3 regions of the Acetoanaerobium noterae genome follow, and region 1 is predicted to be linked to each of the others. Evidence: riboswitches for the same ligand, from Rfam matches in the RefSeq annotation. Region 1 holds a riboswitch; each other region holds the start of a gene.
What was found. Region 1 has a riboswitch for cobalamin ahead of B5X47_RS09535 (cobyrinate a,c-diamide synthase). Riboswitches for the same ligand answer to the same signal wherever they lie in the genome.
Positions count from the first base shown of each region.

Region 2: another riboswitch for cobalamin. It lies ahead of B5X47_RS03235 (CvfB family protein); the one in region 1 lies ahead of B5X47_RS09535 (cobyrinate a,c-diamide synthase).
Region 3: another riboswitch for cobalamin. It lies ahead of B5X47_RS01870 (ABC transporter substrate-binding protein); the one in region 1 lies ahead of B5X47_RS09535 (cobyrinate a,c-diamide synthase).

Region 1 covers NZ_FUYN01000004.1:213,595-219,595, reverse strand. Annotated here, with positions in the region: gene B5X47_RS09560 (cob(I)yrinic acid a,c-diamide adenosyltransferase) at 1-347, shown strand, start outside; gene B5X47_RS09555 (MarR family winged helix-turn-helix transcriptional regulator) at 460-894, opposite strand; gene B5X47_RS09550 (glutathione peroxidase) at 913-1,458, opposite strand; gene B5X47_RS09545 (HAD family hydrolase) at 1,538-2,266, opposite strand; gene B5X47_RS09540 (hypothetical protein) at 2,401-3,474, shown strand; cobalamin riboswitch at 3,580-3,756, shown strand; gene B5X47_RS09535 (cobyrinate a,c-diamide synthase) at 3,967-5,337, shown strand; gene cbiB (adenosylcobinamide-phosphate synthase CbiB) at 5,321-6,001, shown strand, end outside.
Region 2 covers NZ_FUYN01000001.1:640,947-646,947, forward strand. Annotated here, with positions in the region: gene B5X47_RS03220 (HD-GYP domain-containing protein) at 1-708, opposite strand, end outside; gene B5X47_RS03225 (hypothetical protein) at 882-1,439, shown strand; gene B5X47_RS03230 (CBS domain-containing protein) at 1,421-1,873, opposite strand; gene B5X47_RS03235 (CvfB family protein) at 1,916-2,746, opposite strand; cobalamin riboswitch at 3,034-3,224, opposite strand; gene B5X47_RS03240 (ABC transporter substrate binding protein) at 3,234-5,768, opposite strand; gene B5X47_RS03245 (NusG domain II-containing protein) at 5,794-6,001, opposite strand, start outside.
Region 3 covers NZ_FUYN01000001.1:370,461-376,461, forward strand. Annotated here, with positions in the region: gene B5X47_RS01855 (pseudouridine synthase) at 1-242, opposite strand, end outside; gene B5X47_RS01860 (ABC transporter ATP-binding protein) at 255-1,070, opposite strand; gene B5X47_RS01865 (FecCD family ABC transporter permease) at 1,075-2,127, opposite strand; gene B5X47_RS01870 (ABC transporter substrate-binding protein) at 2,150-3,097, opposite strand; cobalamin riboswitch at 3,215-3,391, opposite strand; gene dapD (2,3,4,5-tetrahydropyridine-2,6-dicarboxylate N-acetyltransferase) at 3,588-4,304, opposite strand; gene dapB (4-hydroxy-tetrahydrodipicolinate reductase) at 4,402-5,163, opposite strand; gene dapA (4-hydroxy-tetrahydrodipicolinate synthase) at 5,160-6,001, opposite strand, start outside.

The sequences.
Region 1 (6,001 bases):
GATTTGAAAGGCCAAGAGGATTTTTTTGGACTCTAAATGATAAAGAAAAGCTTGAGCTTCAAGAAGATATTGATAAAGCAATGCAGTTTGTAAAGGATAGATTGGAATCAGGTGATTGCGATTTATTGATTTTAGATGAAGTTATGGGAAGCATAAAAAACAAGCTGATAGATGTTGATAAGCTAGTAAATATGCTAAAAAATAGAAAGCCTCATATGGAAGTTGTACTTACAGGAAGAAATGTTCCAGCTGAAATTGTTGAGATTGCAGATTACGTTTCAGAAATAAATCCAATCAAGCATCCTTTTGAAAAAGGAATTCCAGCGAGAAGAGGAATAGAGGATTAATAAAAAATTTCAAATTTAGATTTAAATTACAAAACAAGGACTATAGGGAAACGAATTTTATTTCCTTATAGTCCTTAATTATATTTTGAAAATAGCAAAGCTTAAGTTATATTTATTTACACATACCGTCAAGTAATATATCAAGATGTTTTTTCAAAGAAACTGCATTTTCTATATTTAAATTTGTTGAGCATATGATTTTATCAGGTATATCAATAACTTCTTTTTTTAAATCCAGCCCTTTTTTTGTCAAAGAAACGATTATTAGTCTTTCATCATCACTTGAGCGTACTCTCTCAATTAAATTCATGGCTTCTAGCTTCTTTAGCAAAGGAGTCAAGGTACCAGAATCTAAAAATAATCTTTGTCCTAATTCCTTAACAGAAATATCACTTTTTTCCCAAAGAGCAAGCAAGGTTATATATTGAGTGTAAGTCAATCCTAGTGGGTCCAGAAAAGGTTTGTATTGCTTTATTATTTCTTTGGATGCCACATATACTGCGAAGCATAGTTGATTATCTAGCTTTAATTTATCTTCAGGTTTCATAGTAATTTTCCTTTTTTATTATAATAAATTTTCTATAGTGGAAACCATATCCATAGGCTCTGTAGCAGGTTCAAATCTATTAACTACATTACCTTCTTTATCGATGATAAACTTTGTAAAGTTCCATTTTACAGCATCGCCTACAGCAAATTCAGGGAATTTATCCTTTAGCATAGCATCTAGCATTTTGTTTGTAGGATTTGACATATCAAAACCTTTAAATGGAGCTTCAGACACTAAATATTTAAATAATGGATGAGCAAATTTCCCATTTACATCTGTTTTTTCGAATAGTGGAAAGTTAACACCGTAGTTAAGAGAACAAAAAGATTTTGTTTCTTGGTTTGTTCCAGGTTCTTGATCCATAAATTGATTACATGGGAAACCTAAAATCTCTACCCCTTTGTCCTTGTAATTATCATATAGCTTTTGTAAATCCTCGTATTGGGGAGTAAAGCCACATTTGCTAGCCGTGTTTACAACTATAAGTACTTTACCTTTATAATCTTGAAGAGAAACTAAATTACCATCGATATCCTTAGCAGTAAAATCATAAATGTTCATAATAAATAACCTCCTAAATTAAATATAAATTGTTTACAATTGAATTGTACACAATTTATATTTAATAGTCAAGTAGAAATTATAATAAAGTGGTAATTTGGTCAGGAGTGAAAGAATAGATTACATCCTTTCTTTCAATTATAATTTCAGCTCTTTTTCTTAAGCCTTCATCATTTTTTATATCGTTTAGCAGCTCTTTAGCTGGATTTATAGCAATAGGATAGCCTACGCGCTTTAGCATTGAAAAATCTCCATGAGTATCACCATAAGCATAGGACTTAGAAAGGTCTAAATCATGTTTTTCAACAAAATAATCAATAGCTTTGTCTTTGCTTTTTGAGTCCCACATAGGAACTATTCTGCCAGTGAAAATATCATCCTTAAATATATACTCAGTAGCTTTGTATTCAGTTACATTGTATTTTTTTGCCATTCGTTTAACCAAGTAATCAGGGCTTCCGGAAATAAATATTACGGTATGACCACTTTCTTTATGCCACTTTATTCTTGAACGAGTGTATCTATATACTCGTTCTGATTTCTGGTCTATTACATTTTGACTTGTAAACTCAATACTTTCTCTAGGCACTCCAGTAAGAGTATCTATATAAACTCCAGCTAGCTCAAGAAGATAATCATCATAATTACCCTGACGCTTATCCCAGTCATTGAAAGCTTCCTTTGCGTGAGCATGCCACATTAGAGGATCTATGATATCGTATTTAATCAATTTCTTAAAATGCTCCGTCATTAGAGAATCCCTGTAAAAAGTACCATCTATATCAAAAAAAGCTGCAATTTTTTTCATGCAAGCACCTCCAGAATTATAATCACTTGGCTGTTTTTAATAGTATAATAGATATATGGGTATAAAACAAAAAGTATATAAAACTACTAAAAACTATTATACTAAGTATACCTTTAAAATGGAGGACTAAACCAATGAAATTTGAATTTGCAAAGATAACCAAGTCACGCCTAATGGGGAGTCTTGGGTTACATATAAAATGGCAGGATGAAAAAGAAACACTAAATCAATTCTTCTTATTGGATGCTGAAGAAGATGGAATAGCTGATTATGTAGGACTTCGTAATGCTAGTCTAAAGGATATATTTATTGAAGAAAATAGACTTATGGGTGGTCTGGGCTCTAGTATAATAAGAATAACAAAAAAAGAAGCGCTTAACTTACTGTATGAATATGCAAGAATTAATATTAAAAGCTCGCTGTCTTTTCCAGGAGATTTTTTAGAATATGAATATTTATTAAAAAGAGATACTACTGTGGACGAAGAAAAACTTTTTTTCAAAACCTGCGTAGCTATATCGGAGCCTATAGAGTTTATTAATTATATGACTATGAGACTAGTAGCTAAAGATAGCAAAGCTCTAAGATATTTTTCGTCTGAAAAAAAACCTCTTTATCCTGAGGTATCCTCAAAGGGAGCCGTGCTTTTAAAAAATACTGTTAGCAAAATGAATGATAATAGATACTACTCAAATGCGATAATTGAAGATGCTACAGGCTACTATAAGCTTAAGCTCGGATTTACTATAATAGATGAAAATCCATTTAAGCTTAGGTCCATATTAGCAGGAGAAAAACAGCCAGTTGACAGTGAAAGTGTTAGAAAAGAGATAAGTAGACCTGAGTATATAGCTCACTATAAAATTCAAGATGAAGAGCTAGTGCATAATTTAAAAAAGGCATATCCTACTTTATACAAAGTGCCTTTTGACAAAGGGGATATGTACACAAAGTTTAAGCCTCATAATGACCATGTTAAGGAAGAAGAATATAATATAAGCGACGATTTAGAGGCTGTTTTTTTTACGACAGAAAGCGAGCTTGTCTTTGCAGCACTTGATTCTAAAACGTATAAAGTTGGATTTAAGGTTTTAGAAACTATAGGTGGTTTAAGCTTAGTAAACGAATTTGTGTTTCCTTATCCAGTAATATATGATTATGCTGAATCAAAAGAGAACAGGTTTTCAGAATTTTTGGCATCGATTTAGCAGAAGTTTAATGCAAATCCATTGCAATAACTTGTATCTAAGCTTATAAAAATTCATTATATGATTGATTCTAGTTTTTCTTTATGGTATTATAAATGAGTAAATAAAATAATACGATGTTCAGGTGCTAGATAGCTTAATAGGGAAATGAGGTATTCCTCTGCAGCCCCCGCTACTGTAAAAGATGACGATTTCGTTGATGCCACTGCTTTTTTTAAAAGTGGGAAGGTACGAAAGAGGTTGATTCTTAGCCAGGAGACCTGCCTGTACATGCATGATACTTTCGGGGAGGAAGGATTCACACATATCTAGTTTTAAATTTAATTTACTTAGATATAGCATTAATTAGTAAATGAAAATTAAGTAAAGATATAATGTTGAACCAGGCCTTAGGTCTGGTTTTTTTATTGTAAATATAGCAGAACATACATGAGATATGAGCGATTTATATTGCTCTAATAGATTGAAATTTTGTGAAATTGGGAGGAAATTATGGATAGGATTATGATAGCTGCAACTCATAGTGGAGCAGGAAAAACTACAATCACAAGTGGATTGATGCGTGCGCTTAAGGATAAAGGTCTAAAAGTTCAGCCATATAAAGTAGGACCAGATTATATTGATACAAGCTACCATAAACAGGCCTCTGGATTAGATTCACATAATATAGACGAATTCATACTTCCAAAAGATGAAATAAGAAATATTTTTGCAGCCTATGCAAAGACATCGGATATATCAATAATAGAAGGAGTAATGGGCGTATATGATGGCTATCAATCAGACAGTGATTACTGTTCTAGTGCGTCTATGGCAAAAATTTTAAATTGCCCTGTTATTTTAGTAATAGATGCAAGGGCTATGGCAGGTTCAGCGGCTGCTTTAGTAAAAGGCTTCGTTGAGTTCGATAAAGACCTCGATATAGTGGGAGTAATTTTAAACAATGTTTCTAGCGAGAATCACTATGACATATTAAAGCAGGCAATAGAGAAAAATGTAAATGTGAAAGTATTAGGTAGGATACCTAAAAATTCAGATATATCATTACCATCTAGACATCTTGGACTAGTGATGCAATCAGAGCTGGATGATTCAGAGCAAAAATTGCAGACAATGGCAGACTTGGTTACTACATATTTGGATTTAGATGAAATTATAAAAATAAGCAAAGCAAAATCAACTTGGGAGTCTAAGCGAGCAATAAAAAGAAGTGATAAGAATCTAACGCTAGCTGTTGCTTTCGATAAAGCTTTCAACTTTTATTATCCAGATACGCTTAATATACTTAAGCTTGCAGGTATAAAGCTAGAATATTTTAGTCCGATAAGTGACAGTGAGCTTCCAGAATGTGATGGAATATATTTTGGAGGAGGATATCCTGAGATTTTTGCTAGAGAGCTATCTAATAACACTAAAATGAGAGCTAGTATTAAAGAGGCTTCTAATAATAACATGCCTATTTATGGAGAATGCGGCGGACTTATGTATTTAGGAGGTTATCTGATAGATAGTGATGGCAACAAATTTGATATGACTGGAATTCTATCTGGATACAGTAAGATGAGCGCAAAGCTCCAAAGATTCGGATATTGCCAAGGAAAACTTAATGAGTCAACCATAATAGGAGAAAAAGGGCAAATAGTAAGAGGGCATGAATTTCACCATTCAGAATTTATAACAGATTTAGAGCCTGTATATAGCATGGAAAAAGAAATGTCAGATTATAGTATAAAAACCTGGGCAGGAGGATATAAGTACAAAAATACATTTGGAACCTATCTTCATACTCATTTTGCTTCAGACTACAATCTTATATATAAATTTTGCTCAGCTTTGGAGGAATACAGTGAATCTAATTTATAGCATCCTAATAGCATTTATACTGGATTTGATATTTGGAGATCCCTATAGCTTTCCGCATCCGACTAGATTTATAGGAAAATACATAAATTTTATGGAAGCCAGCCTAAGAAAGAGCTTTAAATCTCAATCTCAGCTCAAATTTGCTGGATTTATCCTAATGCTAACTACAGTTGCTTTAACTTATGCAATTACATTCTCACTTGTAAAGCTATCTTTTGGAATAAATGAGTCTGTAGGTGTATTGATAGAAGGTTTTATACTTTACACTACTTTTTCAGTTAAGTGCCTTAAAGATGAAGCCGTAAAGATATATAAAGCCTTGGAAACTGGCGATATAGAAAAATCTAGGCTAGCACTTTCTTATATAGTAGGCAGAGATACTACAAGCCTAGAATTCAAGGAAATAATTAGAGCGGTAGTAGAAACTGTGGCGGAAAATACAGTTGATGGGTTTCTTTCACCACTGTTTTACGCAGCAATTGGTGGAGCACCTCTTGCTATGGCGTACAAAGCTATAAATACCCTTGATTCTATGGTTGGATATAAAAATGACAAGTATATAAATCTAGGTTATTTTTCTGCTAAAACAGACGATATTGCAAACCTTATTCCAGCTAGACTCAGCACTTTATTTATGAGTATAGGAAGCTTACTAGCCGGAGGA
Region 2 (6,001 bases), on a different contig from region 1:
TTGTTTGCTTTTGCATCTTAATGGGTATCCGCTTCCATCTAATTTCTCATGATGCATTAAAACAGCTTTTTTTACGTCCTCTGGAATATTCTCCATATCTTTAACAATGCAGTAGCCTAAATGAGAATGCTTTTTCATTATAGCAAATTCTTCATCAGTTAGTCTTGTATTTTTGTTTAGAATTTCATTTGGAATTTTTGACTTGCCCACATCGTGAAGTATTCCAGCCAGTACGAGGTACTGAATATCTATTTCTGGGAGCTTCATCCAGCTTCCAATGAGCATTGCATATATTGCAACATTAATACTATGATTATATGTATATTCATCTGCAGATTTTAAATCATGAATACAATCGATAAAATACCCCATCTTTTGTGAATGAAGTGTTATAGAATTAGTCATGTCCATTATCATTTCATCATCAACTGTACCATTTAATGATATTTCTTTAAGCACAGTTTTCATTACATCCACATTTTTAAGATATGTTGATTTTATAACTGCATAATCTTGATATTTTTTATCTTTCGTTTCCTTTTTCTTAATATGAACATTATTTATAAAATAAGATTCCATTTTTTGATATACTTTTTCAGAAATATAGGTTCCGGCAGCTACGACTAAAATACCTGTTTCGCTGTAGACATCTTTTTCTAGCTTCTGTCCTATCAAATTTTTATCTAGTCCCATCATTACAGTATCCATTATCATTCACCACCCAAAACTTATTTTAACTATTTCATTATATCAAATTTTTTATTAATATCATCTAGTAAGAAAGCTTCAAAAAAATATTGCATTTTTTTTAAATTAGCATATACTAATTCTATATGCTTAAGATATCTATTATAAGCATTTTTACCTAAGGAGTCTATAGTATGAAACAACAATATATATATTTAGTATTTACAAAAACTGGAACTTGGCTATCGAGGACTCTGAATTTTTTTGAAAATTCAGATTACATTCACGTGTCGCTCGGTCTAGACAATCCTCTAAACAATTTATATTCTTTTGGAAGAACAAACCCAAGCAATCCTTTTTCCGGTGGCTTTGTTGTCGAAGACCTTTCTGAGGGTATCTATAAAAGATTTGAAGATACTTCACTTTGTATTTATAGACTTAAAGTCACAGAAAAACAATATTACATATTAAGAAAAAAAATCTCACCTTTTATAATATCCAAGCACAGCTACAGATATAATTTTATCGGTCTTTTCGGCTTATGGTTTAACCTTCCGGTAAATAGATCTTTTCATTTCTTTTGCTCTCAATTCGTTTCTCTTGCACTAACTCAAGCTGGAATATACCGTCCACAAAAAGCTTTTGGACTAATAAAACCATGTGACTTGCTTCAAATCAAAGCTCTTGAGCTGGTATATAAAGGAACAATCAAATCATACATAAACGAGAAAAGCTATGCCATTGAGGCATAGCTTTTTATAATGTCTCTCCTACTTATAATTCCAACTAATTTTCCTTCTTCTATAACAGGGAGCCTATTCACCTTATGCTTTGTCATAAGGTTGGCTGCATCTGGTACGCTTTGCTCTGCTTCAATTACTATCACTGGGGTAGTCATTACATCCTCAACAAACATCCCTGTCATTTTCTTTAATTGCTTCTCAAATTTACTAGGATTGTCAATAAAAATATAGCTGTCAAAAATAGCCAAATATCTAGGAGGCTTTATTTCTCCTCCCCTATACATTAAATCGCCTTCAGTTATTATGCCTATAACGTGGCCAGCTTCATCCACAACTGGAAGTCCTGTTATATTATGCTCTAACAACAGCTTAATGGCTTTTTCAACTGAATCCGACTTTGAAACAGTAATAACATTTGGAGTCATTATATCTTTTGCTTTCATAGACACTCCCCCTTTAACCATTTTTTACCCTAAATTTTTAGCTTAAAGCTTTTTTAAAGATATTCCATCTTCCTTTAACTCGACCTTTTCTTCTCTAAGAAGTCTACCAAGACCTTTTTTGAAGGATTTTTTGCTCATGCTGAGCTGCTTTCTGATTTCATCAGGCTCTGAGCTGTCATTAAGTGCTAAAAATCCACCTTGTTTTTCTATTTCCTTCAATATTGTATAAGAGTCCTTATCTATCTGCTCAAGAGGCTTTAATCTAAGACTGAGCTTTAACTTGCCTTCTTCATCTTTTTCTACTACTCTAGCCTTAATCATATCTCCTCGTTTATATATACGAAGAGCTTCACTGATTGGGAGCATACCGTGATATCTTCTATCGACAGCTACAAAAATACCTACATCTTTTTTTATACTGTAAATCATACCTTCAACCATATCATCTACATCGTAAGGAGACTCTCCTGATAATATCTCATAGGTGTGCATAGTAGCACACAACCTATCGCTCTTATCGATATAGAGTCCTACCATGTACTCATTTCCTTCTTCAACCTTGATAGTCTGCTCTCTAAATGGTAAGAGCAAGTCTTTTTCTAAACCCCAATCCATAAAAGCTCCAATATCTGTTATCTGGGATACTTTTAGCAAAGCTATAGTACCTAAAGTTAGCTTTGGTTTTTCAGTTGTTGCTACTAGTCTATCCTTAGAATCTCTATATATAAATACGTCAATTTCATCGTCAATACAAAGTGTGCTTGGGACATATTTTTTAGGAAGAAGTACTTGATCATCCTCATCTCCTAAATATGCTCCAATAGTAGCAAACCTAACTACCTTTAATATTTGTCTTTCACCTAACAATATCATACCCTTACCTCCAAAAAACTATTATTAAATTAGTTTACCACATAATCGAAAAAAAACTCCCTTTATTTTTTAAAGGAAGTTTAAGCATTTTGGAAATAATGCAGTTAAAAGCTGCTATTACTCCGCAATGTTAGGGGCATAAAAGGGTAACCGGCTCTTGAAATGAGCGTAACGAAGAGCCGATTAATTGGGAGGATTAAAAAACTCCTCTTACGAAGATAAGAGGAGCTTAGGATTCATATATAAACATGAGCACTTTGCTTTAACCTCTCTATCTCTCGTAGAGTTTCTGGCTAATAATACAGGCAGGTATTCTGGCTTGAGGATTATCATTTTTACTTTCCTTCCCAATTCTCCGTTGAATCAGTGGATTAATAAGTAAAAACTACTCTCTTACAGCGGCGGGACCGCGTGGGAATTTCACCCAACTTCTCTTTTAATCAATCTTTCGATTAAACCATGTATCATAGTTATTAAGTTTTCTATATTAATTATATCCATCTTGTAAATTTCTGTCAACACCCTTACTTTCTAACAATAAAAAAGCTTGCTCCTCTGGCACAGGCTTTGAATAATAATAGCCTTGGACTTTATCACAATTATATTTTTTAAGTGTATCTAGTTGAAGCTTAGTTTCAACTCCTTCAGCTATTACTTCTAGATTCAGCTTGTGAGCCATAGATATAATAAAGCTTGCTAGATTTTCAGTTATTGTATTTTTCGTTATATCCTCAACAAATGCCCTATCCATCTTAAGCGTTGTTATAGGAAGGTTTTGTAAATAGCTAAGCGATGAATATCCTGTTCCAAAATCATCAAGAGATATGGATACTCCTTTACTTCTCAAAGTCTCTAGCTTTGTGTATGCTTCTTGAACTGAACGTATAAGTACAGTTTCAGTGATTTCTAATTCTATCAGCTTAAAATCAAGATTCTTACTTTCTATAGTAGCTAAAATAAAATCTGTGAAATCATCTTGGATTAATTGCACTATAGATATATTTACAGATACCTTTATATCTTTATATCCTCTTTTAATAAGCTTAGATGCAAAATCGCAGGAATTTACAAATACCCATTTACCTATAGCTACTATTTTTTGGCTTTCCTCAGCAATCTTAATAAAATCATTCGGAGGCACCATTCCTAGCTCTCTGCTTTTCCATCTAATCAAAGCTTCGAATCCAGATATTTTGTCATTAGAGGTTTTATACTGAGGTTGGAAATATAGCATAAACTCCTTATTATCAAGCGCAAATTGAAGGTTATGCTCTATTTTAGTTTTTTCTATAATTCTGTAATTCATCACATCATCAAAAAAGACGTAGCGCTCTTTACCTCTCTGTTTTGCTTCATACATTGCAATATCAGCGTTTTTCAGTAGTTGCTGAACTGTTTTCCCAGCAAAAGGATATACAGCAATTCCCATACTCAGTGTAGTGTGAATTTTTATCTTATCCATATATATAGGCTTATGAAAACAATTCATTATTTCCTGTGCTGCTATTTCAATCTGAGGCATCGATGCTGTTACTAAAAACGCAAATTCATCTCCACCGATTCTATATACACGTATAGACTGGCTTGATAAATTTAAGAATATTTTTGCAATTTCAATTAAAAATTCATCTCCAAAATGATGACCTAAGGTGTCATTAATATATTTAAAATTGTCAATGTCAATAATCATAAGTGCTGCAGTTATTGATTCCTGCTGTTTCACATGCTCTTGTATATCATTTGTAAGAGCAATTCTGTTTGGAAGCTTAGTCAGAGAATCGAAATAAACCAGTTTTTTTAGCTCCTCCTCAGAATTGTATATTTGCTCGTATAAATCATGCAGTTCTTCATTTTGGCTTTCTAGCTGTCTTTTAGTTCTTATTAGTCTCCTAGTGTAATATATTAGGCTAAGGACTAATATTATAAGTAAAAATATTACTGTCATAACCAAATAATATGCCTCTGGATTTGACTCCTTAAAGGATAATGGCTTGTTTAAAATTACTGTATCCTTTGGAAGCTTGTTTATATCTACCTTGTATTTAGTAATTTCATTATAATCCACAATAACTTCAGTTTTTGGATCAACTACTGGAGTTAAACTTTTTAGCTCCTTATCATCAAAATAATCATTTGCTAGCTTTGCCGCAAATTCTCCTTGCTTGCTTCCTTGGAGCACCGCTCCACCAATTACTCCATAGCCTAAATAAAAATCATATAATGAAAATACGGGCACGTTAGAATATTTACTAATAAGGCTAGCAAATTCTGAATTTTCTACAATTAAGCCTTGAGCATCTCTATAGTAGGTTGTGATTAAAACAATACTATCACTTGGAAGCTCCTTTACTGATGCTATTATATCATCTACAGCCATAGGCGGAAGTGCTATGCAGTTTAAGCTTGCATCTATTGATTTTACCGTACTTGACACGTCTTTATTCATAGCTATGCCACTTTCTGTAAAATCATGAATTGTATATATTTTGTTAAAATCTGGTTTAAGGAGCTTGGCAATCTGGATTGTTGGTGCTAAATCAATATTTTCTATTACTCCAGTTATGTTTTCTTCGTCATTTGAAAGTAGCTTGAAGCTACCTTGACTTACACCTGTAAAAACTATAGGTATATTTTTTAACTGCTCTTGACGGTAATCTATAGCTAGCTCCAAAGCCTTATCATCAGTTGCTACTATTAAATCTATAGGCTTTGAGCCATATTTATATCTTAAATTTGCATACATATTTTCTATATTCTTTTGAGTCGGATATTTCTTCCAGTCCAAATATTCTATATAAAATGCATACTTATGTTCTGGCGATAAACTTTCAAGAGTCTCTAAAAAGCTAGTAACTGTATCATCTGTCCATTTAAAGCCTCTATGATAGGAGTTCAGTACAAGAATATGCTTTTCCTGCTCAACTCTACTTTGACTAAGGGAATAGCTATTTTCAAATTGACTTACAATTAACGCCATCATTACTATTATTAATAGTGCTACTCTAGGTCTAATACTAAGCAAGCTAACCCTCCTCATCATTGTATTTTTAATATGATATTATATCTATGTCGCTCTGGGACTCAGCTTGGTAGTCCTCAACAGTAACAATCAGTTTTGCCGGCAATGCGACAATCATCTGATGTGGCTTATCTATCCATCCTGTATCAGAATGAATTGATAAAGGTGCGACCTCTTCAGGTAATCTTAAAAGTCTTACCCTTCCTTCTTTAGTCTCTAATTTAGCTTGGTAGGTA
Region 3 (6,001 bases), on a different contig from region 1:
TTACCTTCAATATGTCCTTCTGTAGTACAGGTAATACCTACTGGTTTATATAGTGCAATATAAACCTTATCCTCTTTAGGTTTAATTATGGTCCCGTCCACCTCAACTATATCACCTTCACTGACCTGATATCCTAAATCAGCGATTTTCGAATTTACTTTTACTTTATTATTTTTAATTAGTTCATCTGCCTTTCTTCTAGAGCAAAGTCCTGAAGAGCTTATATAATTATTTAATCGCATACTTACCCTTTCTTAGCTTCCTGTTTTTTGAAGCTCATTAAATACTGGTATAATATATGGTTTTCCTGTGCTAGGATGAACCACCATATCTACTTCTATATTATACACCTCATCTATTATTTCCTTTGTCAAAACAGCTTGTGGATTACCATGAGTTACCAGCTTTCCATCCGACAAAAGGAAAATCTCATCACTATACTGCACAGCAAGGTTTAAATCATGAAGTATAGTAATTATTGTTGTATTTTTTTCTTTATTTAATTTTTTCAAAACTTCAAGAAGCTGAATTTGGTGATGAATATCTATATTTGAAATAGGTTCATCGAGGATTAAAACTTCAGTATCTTGAGTAATCGCCCTTGCAATAATAACTCTCTGTCTTTCTCCACCACTTATCTGATCGATTTTCTTATCTCTTAGATGCCATGTATTTGTCTTTAGCATTGCATCCTTAGCTAGTTCAAAATCTAGGCTAGATTCAGACTGAAATCTTCTAAGATAAGGAGCTCTTCCCATAAGCACAATATCCATAACAGAAAAATCAAAATCTATAATTGTATTTTGAGGTACAGTTGCAATTTTACGAGCAGTTTGCTTATTTGTCAATTTTGTAATGTCTTCACTTAATAAAAAAACCTTATTTTTCGGAGTATCCATAGTTTTAGTTATTATTTTTGCTAAGGTTGTTTTCCCTGAGCCATTGGGCCCTAATATGGTATAAAACTTCCCTTTTTCAATATTAACACTCACATCAGTTAGAACTACTTGAGCTCCGTAGCTCCAATCTAAGTTTTTTACCTTTATATGACTTTCAAATTTAATAGACATATGGTCATGCCACCTTCTTTTTTGTTTTAACAAGTAAATAAATAAAATACGGCGCTCCGAACAACGAAGTGATTGATCCTACTGGAAGCTCTGTAGGTGGTATTGCAACTCTAGCCATGGTATCTGCTAATATCATAAAAATCGCTCCTCCAATAGCTGAAAAGGGTATGAGTACTCTATTATCTGGGCCTATAAGCAATCTTATAGTGTGAGGAACAATAAGACCCACAAACCCAATTATACCACTTACTGAAACTGCCGAAGCAACTATCATAGATGATATAAAAAGCAAAATTTTTTTTACTCTTTCAACCTCTACTCCCAAGCTATTTGCTGAGTCTTCTCCAAGTAACATTATATTTAAATCTCTTGAAAAAATACCTATTCCTATAGTTCCTAAAACGACAATGGGAACTAAGATGTAAACTTGATTCCAGCTTGCTGCAGAAACACTTCCCATAAGCCAGAATACTATTTTTTCAATCTGCGCATGATTGAAGAGCATCAAAAGCGATATTGCTGCTGAAAATAAGTAATTTATTGATATACCTGCAAGAAGCAAGGTACTTGCAGGTATTTTCGTTCCAGTTTTTGCAATCAGATATACAAGGCTTACTGTAAGAATAGCTCCTATAAACGCAAAGAGAGTAACACCTCCTATGCCTATAGCCCCTACTCCTAAACCAAATATCATTGCAATAGCAGCTCCTAGCGCTGCTCCAGATGATATCCCCAGCACATATGGGTCTGCCATTGGATTTTTGAACATACCCTGAAATGCTGCTCCTGATACCGACAGCCCCATTCCCACAAAAGCTGCTAGGATTATTCTAGGAAGTCTTATCTGCCAAATAATAGTTATTTGATTTCTTTTAATATCATCAAGCGAGATTAAATCATCTACAAGAGGTAGCTTTGACAATAGAATTCTCACTGCTTTATCTATAGAAATATCTGCTACTCCAGTCATACTAGATATCACTATCCCTAACATCAACATTATTGTCAAAATTATAAACATTAATTTGTAGAATGATTTTTTCTCTGTAAAGCTCATAGCCTTCCTCATTTCGTCATTATTAGAATTTGTCAGGATGAAGTATCTTTGCTAATTCCTCTAATCCATCAGCAAGTCTAGGTCCTTGTCTATCTAGCATATTATTATCAATTTCAAATAACCTGCCCTCTTTAACTGCTGTTAGCTCATTATATCCATTTGCTGATTTTATTCCTGCTTTTGCTTCAAAGTATTTTGAACAAATCACTATATCTGGATCTTTTTCTACGAGTGCCTCGAGATTATATTTCCATCCTGTGGCATCATTTGCTATGTTTTCTCCACCAGCCATATCAATAATCTGAGAAATAAAAGTCTCACCTGTTGCTGTATAGTCTCCACCTTCGCCATAAGAAACTACGTAATATGCCTTTGGTTTAGGCTGATTTTCAACTGCCTCCTTAACTTTCTTTACCTTTGCTTGCATATCCGCTACTACGGCATTTGCATTTTCATCTGCATTTAATAGCCTTCCTGTTTTTAAAATTGTGTCATATACCCCTTCAAAGCTCTCTTCTCCATATAGAACTGCTACCGTAAGTCCTGAATCTTCTAATTTTTTTAAGACATCTGGATCAAAATGAGTAGATGCAATTATTAAATCAGGGTCAAGCTCCAATATTTTTTCTATGTTAGGCTCTCTCAGGCTCCCTATTGATTCCTTTTCTAAAACCTGCTCAGGGTAATCACAATAATCCGTCCTGGCTACTAACTTAGCTTCCATACCAAGCGCATAAATAGTCTCTGTGATATTTGGTGCTATGGATATTATCCTTTGAGGTTCATTTTCTATAGTAACTTTTCTTCCCATAGAATCAGTAATTTCAAGTGGATAGAGCTTAGACGCTGTATTCGTTTGTATATTTTCCTCCTCTTCAGTCTGGGCTGGTGCCTGACAACCCGTAAAGCTTAACAAAGCTATCATAAATAAAATCAATGTCCTTACTAAGGTTTTTTTATTAAATGTCATTTTTATATCCCCTTCGTAAATATAATTATTAAATCTGCTTGTATCCTTGCATAAAAATACACTTACCCTTAAAGGAAAGTGTCGACATAAATACTTCAATCCTCCCTCCGAAGATAGTAATAATAATAAGATAAGGCAGGTTTCCTGGCTCATGGTTCATCCTAATCTTCGGCCTTCTCAGTTTCCCAATGGCTTAATCGAATTTCGTTCCCATATACAGTAGCGGGGGCTGCAGTGGAATTTAACCACTTTCCCTTTTAACCCATCAAGGGCACCATATCTTTTATAATTTTTTTAAACTTATAATTTTTATTATATCAGTTTTATTCAAAAACAACAAATTTGCTTTAAAGCAAATTAAGAACAGTTCCAACTTAATACAATCAAAGATTTTTAATTGACACCTAGAAACCCTATTGTATTCATAATAAAAATCCTGATTTTATTTAGTAGAATTTAAAATCAGGATTTTTATAAATTTAAGCATTTTTTATTTTCTTAAGTCATCTAATATTTGAGTCTTTTCTTTAGTTTTATCATCCTTAAGCTTAATAACTCTCGCAGGTGAACCTGCAACAACTGTATTTTCTGGGACATCTTCAGTAACTACAGCTCCAGCAGCAACTACACTGTTATTTCCAATTACTACACCCTCTAGCACTACTGCATTTGCTCCAACTAGAACGTCATCTCCCACTATAACTGGTGTTTTACTAGGTGGTTCTAGTACACCAGCAATAACCGCTCCCGCTCCTATATGAGATCTTTTTCCTATTGTTCCTCTAGCTCCAACTACAGCATTCATATCTATCATTGTTTCATCGCCAATTTCTGCTCCAATATTTATTACTGCTCCCATCATTATAACGGCATTTTTCCCTATAGATACTCTATCTCTAATTACTGCTCCTGGCTCAATTCTCGCATCAAATTTTGTATAGTCTGACATAGGAATAGCGGAATTTCTTCTATCATTTTCTATATAATAAAACTCAATCTGATTTTTATTTAGCTCCAAGAATTTATTTATTTCATCAGCTTCTCCAAATAAAATTCTCGATTTTCCTTCTCCAAAAACCATTAATTCATTAATAGCTTCATAATTTAGGTCTCCCTTAACATATAGCTTTACCGGAGTGGTTTTCTTAGCTTCCTTTATAAATCTAGCAATTTCATATGCATCTGTTAGTTTAGTTTCGTTAGTCATAATGTTTTTTATGATAAATTAATTATCATAATCTCCTTTTTATTATTTACGTAATTTATGGTCTACGTATAAAACCATATATTTTTGTTTTTAATTTTTAAATTTCAAACATATCTTGCATGCAGTACATTCCTTTTTCTTTCCCATAAAGCCATTTTGCAGCATCAATAGCTCCATCTGCAAACAAATCCTTAGAAAGTGCTGTGTGCTTTATTTCAATAATGTCACTGCTTCCTGCAAATATAACTTCATGCTCACCAAAGATGTTTCCTCCTCTAACTGCATGTATCCCTATTTCATTTGTCGTCCTAGGATTGGTTCTTCCTTGTCTTCCATTTACAAAGTTTTTTGGGGTGGATATACTAGAATTTACTGCATCAGCTAAAATATATGCAGTACCACTAGGTGCATCTACTTTCTTATTGTGATGCTTTTCAATTATTTCAATATCATAGCTTCGCTCATCTAGTAATCTTGAATATTTTTCTAAAATTGTCTTTAATAAATTTATTCCAAAAGACATATTTGCAGAGTATAAAATGGCAATATCTGAGCTATAGCTGTGTATTTTTTCAATTTGAGCTGCATCGTAGCCTGTAGTTGCAAGAACAAGACTAATCCCATGCTCCTTTGCAAATAATAATAGTTCATCTAGACATGAGTGGTGAGAAAAATCAATAATTAAATCAGGATATATATCTGAATCAGCTGGTTTTTCAAAAACTCTACATTTATTTTCATAAAGCTCTGGTCTAGCGTCTATTCCCATTACTAGATTAAACATATCATCTTCAACTATTTTTTTGTATATAATTTGACCCATACTTCCATTTATTCCCGAAATACCTATGTTAATCAAGCGCTCACCCCCATAGACTGATTAAATTTTTTAATGCTTTCAATTAATAGCTCTCTATTGCTATCACTTATTGGAATAAGTGGAAGTCTAAGCTCTCCATTTATTTTCCCCATAATTTCTAGCGCTGCTTTTACAGGAATTGGATTTGTTTCAATAAAAAGTGCATTGATTATATCTAGCATATCAAGCTGAAGCTTAGTCGCAGCATTAGTCATTCCATTAAAGTATAATTCACATATTTGGTGTGTTTCATCTGGAAGTATGTTTGCAACTACTGATATCACACCTGCTCCCCCAAGTGATAATACTGGAAGTATTTGGTCGTCATTTCCAGAGTAAATGTCAAATCCAGCAGGGCAAAGTCTAGCAATTTTTGCTATCTGACTTAAATCCCCACTTGCTTCTTTGATTGCAACTATATTTTTATGAGTGGCTAGCTCTTTTACAGTCTCCGGCTGAATGTTTAGGCCTGTTCTAGATGGTACATTGTATAAAATTATCGGTATATTAACTTGATCAGCTATTGCAAAGTAGTGTGCAACTAGACCTCTTTGAGTAGTTTTATTGTAGTAAGGAGTCACAAGCAATAAGGCATCAGCTCCTATCCCTTCTGCAAATAAGCTCATCTCTATTGCTTCTTGGGTATTGTTGCCTCCAGTTCCTGCTATTACTGGTACTCTTCCTGATACTTTTTTTATGGTAAATGCTATCACATCTTTTTTCTCATCTTTTGAAAGTGTACATGATTCTCCTGTAGTTCCACAAACTACTATAGCATCTGTTTTAGCTTCTAGATGCCATTCTATTAATTTTTCTAATGCTTTATAATCAACCTGAT